Regions from separate parts of the Pasteurella sp. WM03 genome, predicted to be linked through region 1. Evidence: riboswitches for the same ligand, from Rfam matches in the RefSeq annotation. Region 1 holds a riboswitch; the other holds the start of a gene.
The links. Region 1 has a riboswitch for thiamine pyrophosphate ahead of thiB (thiamine ABC transporter substrate binding subunit). Riboswitches for the same ligand answer to the same signal wherever they lie in the genome.
Positions count from the first base shown of each region.

Region 2: another riboswitch for thiamine pyrophosphate. It lies ahead of E4T92_RS00225 (ABC transporter substrate-binding protein); the one in region 1 lies ahead of thiB (thiamine ABC transporter substrate binding subunit).

Region 1 covers NZ_SPPO01000005.1:55,958-63,916, forward strand. The annotation lists gene thiP (thiamine/thiamine pyrophosphate ABC transporter permease ThiP) at 1-416, opposite strand, end outside; gene thiB (thiamine ABC transporter substrate binding subunit) at 423-1,421, opposite strand; TPP riboswitch at 1,460-1,553, opposite strand; gene grxD (Grx4 family monothiol glutaredoxin) at 1,669-1,998, opposite strand; gene E4T92_RS06495 (YgcG family protein) at 2,084-2,884, opposite strand; gene E4T92_RS06500 (TPM domain-containing protein) at 2,877-3,326, opposite strand; gene E4T92_RS06505 (LemA family protein) at 3,337-3,921, opposite strand; gene ompA (porin OmpA) at 4,028-5,113, opposite strand; gene E4T92_RS06515 (FAD-binding and (Fe-S)-binding domain-containing protein) at 5,526-7,959, shown strand, end outside.
Region 2 covers NZ_SPPO01000001.1:48,561-56,519, forward strand. The annotation lists gene E4T92_RS00215 (ABC transporter permease subunit) at 1-708, opposite strand, end outside; gene uvrD (DNA helicase II) at 915-3,095, opposite strand; TPP riboswitch at 3,216-3,304, shown strand; gene E4T92_RS00225 (ABC transporter substrate-binding protein) at 3,350-4,390, shown strand; gene fdhD (formate dehydrogenase accessory sulfurtransferase FdhD) at 4,457-5,269, opposite strand; gene fdnG (formate dehydrogenase-N subunit alpha) at 5,541-7,959, shown strand, end outside.

The DNA of each region.
Region 1 (7,959 bases):
TAAATTGTCGGTTTCCAATTAATCCCTAACCACTGCATTAGCCGGCTTAACCAACCCTCTGTGCCATAAATTTCGAGTAGGCCAAAGATCGCTAAAAGCGCCGGCAACACAAAAGTTAGGGAAAGTAAACGCTGGATAAGACGTTTTCCCGGGAAAGGCTGATAAAAAAACGCACGTCCAAATAATGCCCCGATCAGCACGGCAAGCAACGCCGATAAAAAGGCTTGCCCGAGACTAAAAAAGATAACTTGATGTAAATAATCATCCTGCTTGAAAGCCTCCCAAGAATAATTTCCACCGATGGAAAATACCGCAGAAAGCGATGTGCTATAAAGCAAAACAATGAAAAAAATAACCGCACTTCCGCCAATATAATGACGAGGACGGAAATGCGGATGAGAAAACAACGATATCATTAGAAACTATTTAGAAAGTGCTTTTTGCCACTGATTAATCCAAGTTTTTAATTGTTCTCCCGTGACTTTTGACGTATCCAGTACCGGCATATTTTGAGTATGTTTTTTTAACGCATCAATATGATTTTCGATAGGACTATCAATAACCGGTAGCATCACATTATTTTTCGCAATATCGGCTTGTGCTTCCGGTGAAATCAAATAATCAAGAAAGTGATCCGCGCAAGCGTTATGACGGTTAGCCACTTTAGCAACGACTTCCACTTGTAATACGCCGCCCTCACTAAATTCCGTAGCCATGTAATTATCTTTTTGCTCAGAAAGAATATGGTAAATTGGCGAGGTGTTTGTGCTTAACACAAGATCCCCTTCCCCTTTTAAGAATGCACCGTAGGCTTCTGTCCAACCTTTTGTAATGGTTACGGTGTGTTCTGACAAAGTTTTCCAGACATTTTGTGCTTCCGACTGTGGATAAAGGGCATTTACCCAAAGTAATAAACCTCGCCCGATACTACTGGTACGCGGATCTTGATATAGCACTTTTAGATCTTTACGTTCAATCAATTCTTTAAAACTTTTTGGTGGGTCAGTTAATTTATTTTTATCGTAAATAAAGGCATATTTTGCAAAATCAAAAGGTAAGAATGTGTGATCATCCCATTTTAGCGGTAAAGTTAATTTCCCGAGATCGACTTGATTAGGCTCAAACATTGCTAATTTTTTGGCTTCATCAATTTGATGATTATCTAAACCTAATACCACATCTGCTTTAATTTTTTTTCCTTCTAAACGTACACGATTAAACAACGTACCATTATTATCAAAGGCAGCATAATTTAACTGACACTGTGGAAATTGCTTTTCAAAGCCGGCTTTGACTTTCGGCCCTGCGCTCCAATCAGCACTAAAAGAATCGTAAGTATAAACAGTGAGTGGTTGTGCAGCAGTTTGAGCAAATGCAGAAGCAGCAAAAAGTGCGGTTGAAATGAGGATTATTTTCTTCATTGTACTGTCCTTATAAAAATAGAAATGAAGAAACAGCCTAATGAAAAGAGTTAGTTTCCTACGCCAGCATTATCTGTTTCAGGTTCACGGGTATCTCTCAGCCAAACAATGTTAGCACCCCGACTAAGGACTAAAAGTCTATATAAACTTTTTAAAATATACAAGCACCTTAAAACAAAACTGTTAGTTTGATCACAAAATTTAGACAAAATAAAACCCGCAATAAACGGGTTTTAAGGATGGAAGATTATGCTTCTTGGTATTTTGCTGCCACTTCACTTAATAAAGTTTGTAACTCACCGGTTTGATACATTTCTAACATGATATCGCACCCTCCAATTAGCTCTCCTTCAACCCATAATTGTGGGAAAGTTGGCCAATTTGCGTAAGCGGGCAATTCAGCACGAATATCCGGATGTTGAAGAATGTCCACATAACCAAAAGGTACTTTACAGTTCATTAATGCCTCTGCTGCACGAGCAGAAAAACCACAAGAAGGCAATTTCGGTGAACCTTTCATATAAATTAAAATCGGGTTTTCGCTGATTTGTTTTTTGATTTTGTCTAACGTTTCCATAATGTTCCCCGTAAAAAAATAGAGGCGCGTATTCTAACATAAGTTAGAGGTATCACAAATTAGAACTTGAGTAATCAGGTCAGGTTTACCAACTTCCGCCCGCCCCACCACCGCCGAAGCCTCCACCGCCAAAACCACCTCCCGATGAACCACCTCCGCCGAATCCGCCACCAAATCCTCCGCCGAAACCGGAACCTCCTCCATAACGACGGGATAATGTTGATTGACGCACAATTCGATTTAGCTGATCACGCTGATTTGGGCTAATATAAATTTCGTCTTTATGAAATTGATATTCGCCAAAAACAACAAAGGCAATAAATACCAGTACCATAATGAAAGGAATGTATTTATCAAATTCACCCTCCTCTACTTGATAGGCACCGTATTCCCCTTGGCTTGCAGCGATAATGTCATTTAATCCATCGTTGATACCCTGTGCATACTGCCCTTGTTTAAATTGCGGTAAAATTGCATTGCGGATAACCTGTGATAAAAAAGCGTCCGGTAATACCCCTTCCAAACCTTGCCCTGTCGCAATAAATACTTTGCGATCATTTTTTGCAATTAGCATTAAAACGCCGTTATTAAGTTTCTTACGCCCAATTCCCCACTTATCACCTAAGGCAAAAGTATAATCCGCAATTTCATATTCACCGGTAGTCGGTACAAGCACAACGGCAATTTGCGAGCTAGTCACATTACCATAAGAAATCAGTTTATTTTCAAGAATTTGCTGTTGTTGTGAGGAAAGCGTATTAGTGTAATCATTCACATAACGAAAAGGATTTGGCGTAGATGGAAACTGTACGGCATAGACAAAAGCCCCCCAAAAAACAAAGATAAAAACAACCGCACTTTTCATGATTTGCAAAAGTTTAGTCATGAATAATCACCTCATTTGGCAATTCATTTCTATCATCAACTTGAATAGGAAAATGCGTTTTTAAGGTATCGGTAATATGTTCAATCGCCTCAACGAGGCCTTGTGTATAGGCTTTTTCCTTAAATCGTGCAATCATTAAATTACATTGTTTTTGCCAATAAGCATCATCGACAAATTGATGAATTCCTTTATCACCAATAATGGCACAAAGATGATTTTTGTATCCAACATAAATTAATACTGCATTTTTTGCTGCTGTTTGATGCATATCAAGCTCACCAAAAATTTGTAATGCTCGCTCAATCGCCGATAATCCTTTTTCGGTTTTTGGTAATTTACGTTCAATATAAACCCGTAATTCTGCCGAACTTTGACTTTCAAGGCGAGCAATTGCCGCCTCAATTTGTTTTTTATCAACAGGGATTCTTGAAAGGAATTTCATCCGCTATGTCCTAGTTAAAATTTACTGTTGGCGCATTTTCAGCACCAGATGTAGATTTAAAATAAGGTTTTTCTTTAAAACCAAAGATCAATGCGGCGAATTTTGTTGGAAATTGACGTACTTTTTGATTATATACACGAGCAGCATCATTAAATTTATTACGAGCAACATTAATACGATTCTCAGTTCCCTCTAACTGAGCTTGTAAATTCATAAAACCTTCATGCGCCTTTAATTGCGGATATTGTTCAACAGTAACAAGTAATCTGGATAATGCCGAGCCTACTTGATTTTGTTCTTGTTGGAATTGTGCAAGTTGTTCTTCTGTCATATTGGAAGGATCAATCTTAGTTTGTGTCGCTTTTGCACGAGCTTCGATCACATTGGTTAAAGTTTGTTGCTCAAGGTTTGCTTGAGCTTTTACGGTATTCACTAAATTAGGAATGAGATCCGCACGACGTTGATAAGAAGATTCAACATTCGCCCAAACAGAATCAATTTCTTCTTCTGCTTTAACTAAGCCATTGTAACTTGGCATTAATGCAAACCCACCGGCTACGATAGCAACAAGGAGAATAACAAACCATTTTTTCATAATAATGTTCCTATAAAATTAAAGAATTCTTCTACTAAAAGAAAAGACCTAAACCGAGGTTTAGGCCTTTCTTCTATTTAATCCATCAACGGATAACTAAATGAAATTATTTAGTACCGTTAACTGCGATTTCAACACGACGGTCTGGTGCTAAGCAAGCGATAAGTGCTTTACGACCTTTAACCGCATCACAAGTTGCACCGGTAACTGGATTCGCAGCACCGTAACCAGTTGCAGTGATGTCTTGTGCAGCAACACCTTTAGCCACTAAGTAGTTAGCTACAGAATCTGCACGACGTTGTGATAATTTTAAGTTTGCTGCATCTTTACCGATACGGTCTGTATAACCTGCAACAGCTACTTTAGCACTGTTTACTTGTGCAATTTCACTATAGATACCGTCTAAAGTTGCTTGTGCTTGTGGTTTTAAGTTTGCTTTACCGAAAGCGAAAGTAACATCAGAGTTTAAGTTGAAAGTTTTGCTTACAACTTCAGGCGCAACAACTGGTGCAGCACCTTGACCGAAACGGTAAGATAAGCCAGCGTTGATAGAACCGATCCATGGAGTGTAATCTGCATTTTCTGCTAATTTATTATCTTTACCAACAGAAGTTAACCATTGATATTCAACACGCAACGCTAATTCCGGTAATGAAGGTAACGCATATTCAAAACCTGCCGCAAACATTGGAGACACTTTTAAGCTATGACGACCATTTGCATTGTTACGGCTACCGTCTGTATTGTAGAATTTATAGTCAGAACGCACTAACGCAGCTGCTGCACGTCCGTAGAAATCTAAGCCATCTAACGCAGAAACTAAACCACCTAAGTTATAGCTACCTTTTAAACCTAAATGAGCACCGTGGTTGGTGTGTTTAAGTTTAGTTTTAGCATCAGTACGGAATTTAGCACGACCAAAATCATCGTAACCTAACTCAACTGCTAAACCTAGATTGTCACGATTTAAAATTTGGTAACCAGCGAATACACCATAAGTAACAGAGTTACGAAGATAACCATCACTATAGCGGTTAGTTTTGCTAAGATCTGTATTTGCTCTAATACCATCATGGAAAGATGCTTGACCCGCTTTAGCACCAACATAGAAAGTATTTTCTTGTGGAGCCGCTTGAGCCACAGAAGCAGCTGCGAAACCAGCTACTACTAATGCGATTGCAGTTTTTTTCATTTTGATGTCCTCTATTTAGTCATCGTTAATCATAAAAGTTTCCTTACTTAAAAACCCTTTGAATATTCTAATCAAAACGGCTTCTAAGCATTGCTTAACTAGGGTTTTGAATTTGCCCTATCGTTACCAACTTTTGACAAATTCAATTCCTTTGTGTCGCCAAAGGAACGTTCAAAAGTGGGGCTATTATCCTATAAAATAGACAAAGATCAAATTTTTTTTACCTATTATGATTAATTAATAAACAATTAATCATTAAAATGAACATTCATTTATCCTTTGTTAATATTCATTCTCATTTAAATAAAACGAAGCTCAGGCTATCAAGTTTCACTCCTTAAAAATCGACATTCTAGCCTGTATCATATATTATCTCTTCGTTCTTTTTCTGTATTATTTTGTGAGTGAAACTATGCTACCCCGCCTTTCCCGTGTACCACAACTTGATGAAATTGTTCAGGATTACCTTAGTGACTTAAAAAAACAACATTTCGAGGGCGATATTGCCACAGATTATGCCGATCGATTAAGCCTCGCCACAGACAATAGTGTGTATCAACAGCTGCCTCAGGCTATTTTGTTCCCTAAAACGCTGGCAGACGTTGTGCGTCTCACTAAACTGGCAAATCAGTCTGCATATCAACCCCTTAGTTTCACACCTCGTGGTGGTGGTACGGGTACAAACGGACAATCTCTTAACCATAATATTATTGTTGATATGTCCCGCCATATGACGGCAATTTTAGAACTGAACGTAGAAGAATGTTGGGTGCGTGTGCAAGTAGGTGTCGTGAAAGATCAACTCAATCAATTTTTAAAACCTTACGGTTTATTCTTTGCACCGGAGCTTTCCACCAGTAATCGTGCCACAGTGGGTGGTATGATTAACACCGATGCCTCAGGACAAGGCTCACTGCAATATGGTAAAACCTCAAATCATGTCCTCGCATTACGCGGTGTCCTAATGAATGGTGAAATATTGGATACAACTGCGGTCAAATCTCAGGCTATTTTCGACGATATTGATTCCCTTGGCTTGAATGAAACCAGCAAAGCGCTCCATCAAACCATCGCACAACATTGCAAAGAAAAACGTGAAAGTATCATTAACGATTTACCACAACTTAATCGTTTTTTAACCGGTTATGATTTAAAAAATGTCTTCAACGAAGATGAAAGTAAATTTAATCTCACTCGTTTGCTTACCGGCTCTGAAGGATCTCTTGCCTTTATTTGCGAAGCCAAATTAAATCTCTTGCCTATTCCTCAATACCGCACCCTCATTAATATAAAATATAGCTCTTTCGATGCAGCATTGCGTAATGCGCCTTTTATGGTGAAAGCGAATGCCCTGTCTGTCGAAACAGTGGATTCCAAAGTTTTGAATCTTGCCAAACAAGACATTATTTGGCACTCAGTTAGCAAACTTTTAACGGAAGAAGAAAGGCGCCCTATTCTTGGTCTAAATATTGTGGAATATGCCGGTAATAATCGAGAAAAAATCCATCATCAAGTGACCGCACTTTGTCAGGCATTAGATGAAAAAATCGCCCAACAGCAGGATCACATTATTGGTTATCAAATTTGCGATGACCTCCCTTCTATTGAACGCATTTATGCCATGCGTAAAAAAGCCGTAGGTTTACTCGGCAATGCTAAAGGAGCGGCGAAACCTATTCCTTTTGTAGAAGACACCTGTGTTCCACCGGAACATCTCGCCGATTACATCAGCGAATTTAGAGCTTTACTAGATCGTCACCATTTACAATACGGCATGTTCGGGCATGTCGATGCCGGTGTATTACATGTACGCCCAGCCTTGGATTTATGCGATAAAGAACAAGTCAAACTTTTCAAACAAATTTCTGACGAAGTAGCTGAACTCACGATCAAATATGGCGGTTTGTTGTGGGGGGAACACGGTAAAGGTGTGCGTTCCCATTACGGCGAAAAATTCTTCACACCGGAACTTTGGAACGAACTCCGCTATATCAAATTTTTATTCGATCCGCATAATCGTCTAAACCCTGGGAAAATCTGCACACCTTTAGGTTCTGAAGATGAACTCTACTCTATTTTGTCGCCAATGCGGGCTGACTACGATCGCCAAATACCGATTCAAATACGAGAGGAATTTAAAGGTGCAATGAATTGCAACGGAAATGGACTATGTTTTAATTTCGATGAACACAGCATTATGTGCCCTTCAATGAAAGTGAGTAAAAACCGTGTGTTTTCCCCAAAAGGGCGTGCTGCGATGGTGCGGGAATGGTTGCGTTTATTAGCCAATGAAAACATTTCGCCTGAACAACTTGATTTTCAAAAAAATAATGTGAAATTGATCGCACTTGTCGCCAAAATTCACCACAGCGTGCAAAAATGGCGTGGAGAATATGACTTTTCTCATGAAGTCAAAGCGGCAATGGATACCTGCCTTGCCTGCAAAGCCTGTGCCAGCCAATGTCCAATCAAAATTGATGTGCCGAGTTTCCGTGCCAAATTTTTCCATTTTTACCACATTCGTTATTTGCGTCCGGTAAAAGATCATATCGTAGCAAATTTGGAACTTGCCGCTCCCTATATGGCGAAACAAGCCAAATTTTTCAATTACTTTACCCAATTAAAAAGCACCCAAAGGCTGGTAGAAAAAACCACAGGAATGATAGATTTACCGCTACTTTCCACTCCAAATTTGCAACAACAGCTTGTAGAAATCGGCTATCAAGGCAAACCGTTAGAAGCCTTAGAACAGCTAAGTGCGGTGGAAAAGGAGAAAGTTTTACTGATCGTGCAAGATCCTTACACCTCTTATTACGATGCGAAAGTAGTGCGGGATTTCGTGGCAT
Region 2 (7,959 bases), on a different contig from region 1:
CGCCGTGCGAATATAATCTTCGCCTAGCACTTCCAACATAGCAGAACGGGTCATTCGTGTAATAATGGCGAGCGGTATTGTGCCTAATACAATGGCAGGCAAAATCAAGGATTTCACTGCATTTTCAAAAGCACCCGGTACACCGGAAAGCCAAGTATCAATCAGCATAAAACCTGTTGGTGTGTCTATCCAAAAATCGTTCTCTAAACGCCCCCCTTGTGGTAAACCCAAGGAAGGGGACACATATAAAATAAGGATTAAGCCCCACCAAAAAATCGGCATTGAATAGCCGGTTAATGACACGGTAGTCACAGTATGAGAGAGCCAGCTATCTTTTTTTACCGCGGCAATAGTACCCAGAATCACACCACCGAGTAGCGACCAAAATAGCGCAAAAAAAGCCAATTCAGCCGTCGCGGGGAAAAGGGTAAAAAACTCGGTAAGAACAGGCTGTTGGGTTCGAAATGATGCACCAAAATCCCCTTGAAGCACATTACCGATATAGTTGAAATATTGCTGATATAAAGGGAGATCCAAGCCTAATTGGTGCATCATTTGCTGATGAACCTCAGGTGTTAACCCCCGTTCCCCCATCATAATCTCTACCGGATCACCAGGAATAAAATGCACGAGTGCAAAGGTCACAAAAGTAATAGCGATAAAAGTTGGAATCACCATTAAAATTCGTTTGAAGATAAATTTAAACATTCAATCACTCTGTAACAAAAAGGAAAAGTGCGGTCATTTTCACCGCACTTTTAGAATAAAGCCTTTAGACTCAAAATAAAATGCCTTTGGATTCTACCGCACTTTTTCTAATTTTTCCAAATCACCAATTGCTATTAATCATTCTTTTCCAGAATATACCAATTTTCATTGCTGAATCAAAACACCCTTTAATATAGGAATAAAATCTACCGAACTTTCTCCAATTTTGCCAAATGTGCGATTAACCACTTAATACCTTGTGCTTGGAACGCAATTTGTAACCTTGTATTATTGTCACTCCCCTCAACATTGATCACCGTTCCCAAACCAAATTTTGCATGTTTGACTTTTTGTCCCATTTTCCAACCGTTTTCACTTTCTATCGACTGTGCCAGCGATCCAACTTTGGCTAAATTCATTGCACGTGTCACCGTTCCCCGCAGTCGGATTTCTTGGATACATTCTTGTGGTAACTCAGCAATAAAACGGGAAGGCAAATGTCGCTCTTCTTTTGCGTATAAACGGCGGCTTTCCGCATAAGAAATCGTGAGTTTTTGCTTTGCTCTCGTGATCCCCACATAGGCCAAACGGCGTTCTTCCTCTAGTCGTCCCGGTTCTTCAAAAGAACGAAAACTCGGAAATAGTCCTTCCTCAACGCCCACCATAAATACCCGTGGAAATTCTAACCCTTTGGCCGAATGTAATGTCATCATTTCTACACAAGATTGATGAGGAGAAGCTTGTTCTTCTCCTGCTTCAAGGGACGCATGGGTTAAAAAGGCGGTAAGTTCCGTCATCTCATCAGCATCATCCGGTTTCACAAACTCACGAGTAGCGCTAACCAACTCTTCTAAGTTCTCTATCCGCACTTCACCCTTTTCACCTTTTTCCTGCTTATACATATCATACAAACCGGAATGTTTAATTACAAAATCAGTTTGGGCAAAAAGTGGCATTTCTGCAGTATCCAATGACAAGGAATTAATCAGCTCTTGGAAACGTAACAAAGCTGTGCTAGCACGACCTGTAAGCATATTTTCTTGTATCGCAACTTGTATCGCTTGCCATAAGGTGATTTGTCGCTCACGGGTTAGATTTCTCAAAATATCTAAGGTGCGATCACCAATGCCACGAGGTGGCGTATTGATCACACGCTCAAAAGCCGTATCATCTTGACGGTTATTAATTAAGCGTAAATAAGCCAACGCATCTTTAATTTCTTGGCGTTCAAAGAATCGCATACCCCCATAAATACGGTAAGGAATTTGACAACGGATTAGGGCTTCTTCAATCACTCGGGATTGGCTGTTGCTACGATAAAGCACCGCACAATCATCCAACTTCCCTCCATTTTCAACCCAATCTTGAATTTGAGATGACACAAATTTAGCTTCATCAAGTTCATTAAAGGCAGCGTAAATACCAACCGGCTCGCCCTTTTCCCCCTCTGTCCATAAATTCTTACCGAGACGATCCGCATTATTAGCGATTAATTCATTCGCACTATTTAGGATATTGGCAGTAGAACGATAATTTTGCTCAAGGCGTATGGTTTCCCCCTTGAAATCCTTAAGGAATCTTTGGATATTTTCAACCTGAGCACCACGCCAACCATAGATAGACTGGTCGTCATCACCCACTATCATGACTTTGCCGGTTTGTCCTGCAAAAATTTTGAGCCATTGGTATTGAATTTTGTTGGTATCTTGAAATTCATCCACCAAAATATGTTGAAAACGTTGTTGATAACGCTGCAAAATCAGCTGTTTTTTAGCAAATAATTCATAAGCACGAATTAACAATTCTGCAAAATCAACCAGACCTGCACGATCACAAGTATCTTGATAAATCTGATAAATTTTAATCCATTCACTCTCTTGACGATCATTAAAATCCTCAATTTCTTGCGGTCGTAAGCCTTCATCTTTTTTGTTATTGATATACCAACAAGCCTGTTTGGGCGGAAAGGCTTTTTCATCAAAATTATGTAATTTTAACAAACGTTTCACTAAACGAAGTTGGTCTTCCGAATCCAAAATTTGGAAATCCTGAGGCAATCCGACATCTAAATGATGAGCACGTAATAAGCGATGAGCAATGCTATGAAATGTACCAATCCACATACCAAATAAATTTGAGTTGGAATATTGGCTCAATGTAGTTTGAATACGGTGACGCATTTCCGCAGCGGCTTTATTGGTAAAAGTCACTGCCATAATGCTTCCTTCGGAAATATTTTCCACTGCCACCAACCAAGCAATACGATGGGTCAATACACGGGTTTTACCACTGCCCGCCCCTGCCAATACTAAATAATTACCAAGTGGTGCGGTCACCGCTTCACGCTGTTTATCATTCAAACCATCAAGTAATTCAGAAATATCCATAACATTATTTCATCTGTTTAAATTTACAGTTATTATAGACATTATTTTTTAATATCACAACGACAGCAACAATAAACAGATCCGACTTTACAAAAATAAGATTACAAATTATAGTTTTGGCTTGGTTAGTCGGGGTGCGAGAATCGCTGAGAAACACCCGTGAACCTGAAGCAGTTAGCACTGACGTAGGAAACTAATCTCTTCTTCCTCAAGGGCTGACTTACTTTTTCTTTATTCATTAAGTAAGGATGCATATGATTCCCTATACTCATTTAAAAAATGCCTTTAAATTAACCGCACTTTGTACATTATTAAATATTGGTCTGCCAAACACAGCTAAGGCACAAGGAAAGTTGGTTGTTTATTGTACGGTACAAAACACAACCTGTGAAAAGGTGACCCAAGCTTTCAGTAAAAAATATGATGTAAATACACAATTTGTCCGCAATAGTACCGGTACAGTACTAGGCAAACTCAAAGCGGAGAAAGACAATCCTCAAGCGGATGTTTGGTATGGCGGAACATTTGAACCCCACTTGCAAGCCCGAGATGCAGGTTTGCTTGAAACCTACCGTTCACCTGAGCAAAAAAATATTTTGCCTCAATTTAAAAACTTGGTGGAACAACGCGGTGATACCACTTCCATTATTTATTTAATGGATCTTGGCATTGGAATTAATGAGAAATCCCTTGCCGAAAAAAATATCGCCACACCGCAGTGTTACGCTGATTTATTAAAACCGGAATTTAAGGATTTGGTTCAATATCCTGATCCACGCGTATCCGGCACAGGATATAGCATTATCGCCACTCTTGTTGAGCTGATGGGCGAAGATAAGGCGTTTGATTATTTGAAAGCATTAAACAAAAACATCAACCAATACACTAAAAGCGGTATGGCGACCAGCAACCTTTCTACCGGTGCAACAACTGCCAATATTGGATTTATGCATGCTTATGTTCGGGAAAAAGACAAAGGTGCACCGGTTGCCGGTATTCTTCCTTGCGAAGGCGTTGGCTATACCTTGGGGGCGGCAAGTATTATTAAAAATGGGCGAAACTTAGAAAATGCCAAACTTTTTATGGATTTTGTACTTTCCGCAGAAGCTCAAGAAATTCCATGGCGTGAGGCAGAGGCTTATCAGCTTCCAACTAATATTTATGCTAAAGCCCATCCTAATCTGTCGAATCCAACAAAACTCAAACTCATTGATATTGATTTCATTCGATTTGGTTCTGATCAGGAAGCAAAACGTTTGATTGAGCGTTGGGTAAAAGAAGTGAAGGGAGAATAAAGATTCGACTTCCAAAAGGGCAAGATGGTTTCTTGCCTTTTTATAAAATCCCATAAAAATTCTCTCTCAGAAAATCAAGCGCTCTTCCCCATTATAGATATTTCCCTTACCTGTTCTGGCAAATCCAACCAAAGTCAGATGATGTCTTTTTGCCATATTAACCGCCAAATCCGTTGCCGCAGAAATCGCCACTAACATTTCCACCCCACAAGCAATCACTTTTTGCACCATTTCGTAGCTTGCCCGACTTGAGGTGAGTATCATTCCTGATGGCTTACCCGCACTAACATACCAGCCAATCAGTTTATCTAAGGCAACGTGGCGCCCCACATCTTCTCGAATGGCAAGTAAGTTACCTTGCAAATCAAAAAATGCACAGGCATGTGTTGCGCCAGTCTGTTTACCTAATTGTTGATTTTCCTGCAATATAGCAAGGCAATTATCTAGCAAACTAACATCAAACTGAAAAGTGCGGTCTAATTTAGGAAAATTTTTGTAAACCTGATTGAGTTGCTCCGCCCCGCAAATGCCGCATCCTGTACGTCCGGTAAGATTTCGTCGATGTTCTTTAAGTGCCATAAATTGACGACTGGAAAGCTCTATTTGCACTTCAATGCCGTTGCATACTTCTATTACATCAATTCCATAAATATCTAAAGGACTATCAATAATCCCCTCTGTTAAAGAAAACCCTAAGGCAAAATCCTCCAAATCTTGTGGAGAACACATCATCACCGCATGAGAAATACCGTTATAGACAAGCGAAACCGGAATTTCAACGGCAAGAAAATCATTTTTTGTTTCTAAAAGTGCGGTCGATTTGTCTGATATTTTTGTTTTTTTAAAAAACTTGATGGATTGCTCAATGCTACTATTCATTGATAGCCTACCTCTTCAGTTATGTAACAATAATGTTATTTTTTTGCTAACTTCGTGATCTAAATCACATCCTTTCAGGGATATAATGTATTTTGATTATGGATTTATCGTAAAAAAATCGGTATCCTACTCTCACCTTAAATTGGTGTTTTTCTATACGCAATTTAGTCTGTTGATTAAGGTTATTCTAACGAAATCAACTCAATTTTCTAGATGAATTTCTTTACTATCTAATTAATATCTCAACAAACTATTGTTGAAAGGAGTGATTATGCAGGTCTCAAGAAGAAAGTTCTTTAAGATCTGTGCAGGTGGTATGGCGGGAACTTCTGCTGCGATGTTAGGCTTTGCGCCGGCAAATGTGTTAGCAGCGCCGCGTGAATATAAATTATTGCGCGCTTATGAATCCCGTAACACTTGTACATATTGTGCCGTCAGTTGCGGTATGTTGCTTTATAGTACCGGTAAACCTCATACAGGATTAAGTAGCTACACCGGTACCAATACCCGTTCAAAATTATTTCACCTTGAAGGCGATCCTGACCATCCAATCAGTCGTGGGGCGCTCTGTCCGAAAGGCGCAGGTGCGCTTGATTATGTCAACAGCGAAAGCCGTTCCTTATATCCTCAATACCGAGCACCGGGTTCCGACAAATGGGAAAGAATCTCTTGGCAAGATGCAATCAAACGCATTGCCCGATTAATGAAAGATGATCGCGATGCCAATTTTATCGAAACCGATGCAAGCGGAAAAACTGTAAACCGTTGGGCAACCACAGGGATTATGACTGCCTCCGCCATGAGCAATGAAGCTGCGTTACTCACGCAAAAATGGATTCGAATGCTCGGGATGGTGCCGGTATGTAACCAAGCGAATACTTGACACGGACCAACGGTAGCAAGTCTTGCTCCATCATTTGGTCGCGGTGCCATGACAAATAACTGGGTTGACATCAAAAATGCCAATTTAATTATCGTTCAAGGCGGTAACCCTGCCGAAGCTCACCCTGTTGGCTTCCGTTGGGCAATTGAGGCGAAGAAAAACGGTGCGAAAATTATCGTTATCGATCCACGCTTTAACCGCACAGCCTCTGTCGCTGATCTTCATGCGCCAATCCGTTCAGGTTCTGATATTGCGTTCTTAATGGGCGTGATTCGTTACCTATTGGAAAATGATAAGATTCAACACGAATATGTAAAACACTACACTAACGCCTCTTTCTTAGTCAACGAAGGTTTTAAATTTGAAGACGGATTGTTCTCAGGCTACGATACAGAAAAACGTAGCTATGACAAATCAACTTGGAATTATCAATTTGATGAGAACGGTCAGGCTAAACGTGATATGACATTACAACATCCACGTTGTGTAATTAATGTATTAAAAGAACATGTTTCCCGTTACACCCCTGAAATGGTCGAACGCGTAACAGGCGTCAAACAAAAACTATTCTTACAAATCTGTGAGGAAATCGGTAAAACCTCCGCACCAAACAAGACGATGACGCATTTATATGCATTAGGTTTTACAGAACATACTATCGGTACGCAAAACATTCGCTCAATGGCGATGATCCAATTGCTATTAGGTAATATGGGAATGCCGGGGGGCGGTATTAACGCGTTACGTGGGCACTCAAACGTACAGGGTACGACAGATATGGGATTGTTACCGACTTCCCTACCTGGCTATATGCGTTTGCCAAACGATAAAGACTCATCTTATGAGCAATATATCAATGCGATTACGCCAAAAGACATCGTTCCTGGTCAAATCAACTATTATCGTAATACTTCAAAATTCTTTGTAAGTATGATGAAAACGTTTTATGGCGATAATGCAACCAAAGAAAACGGTTGGGGCTTTGATTTCCTACCGAAAACAGATCGCTTATACGACCCTATCACGCATGTGAAATTAATGAATGATGGCGAGTTGCACGGTTGGATCTTACAAGGTTTTAACGTATTGAATTCATTACCGAATAAGAATAAAACCCTTGCCGGTATGAGCAAATTAAAATTCTTAATTGTGCTTGATCCACTTCAAACTGAAAGTTCTGAATTTTGGAAAAACTTTGGCGAATCAAACAATGTCAATCCTGCGGATATCCAAACCGAAGTATTCCGTTTACCAACCACTTGTTTTGCGGAAGAAGACGGTTCAATTTCCAACTCCGGTCGCTGGGCACAATGGCACTGGAAAGGCTGTGATCAACCGGGTGAAGCTTTACCTGATGTAGATATTCTTTCAATGATTCGTGAAGAAATGCACGAGCTCTACAAAAAAGAAGGCGGTCGTGGTATTGAATCTTTTGAGGCTATGACATGGAATTATGCGCAACCACACTCACCAAGTGCGGAAGAATTAGCAAAGGAATTAAATGGTTATGCTCTTGAAGATCTTTATGACCAAAACGGCAACCTGATGTATAAAAAAGGGCAATTACTCAATGGTTTTGCTCACTTACGTGATGACGGTACAACCACATCGGGTAACTGGCTATACGTAGGTCAATGGACAGAAAAAGGTAACCAAACCGCTAATCGTGATAATTCAGATCCGTCCGGTCTAGGCTGTACTGTGGGTTGGGGCTTTGCTTGGCCGGCAAACCGTCGTGTCCTTTATAGCCGTGCGTCCTTAGATATTAATGGTAAACCATGGGATAAACATCGTCAGCTAATCAAAT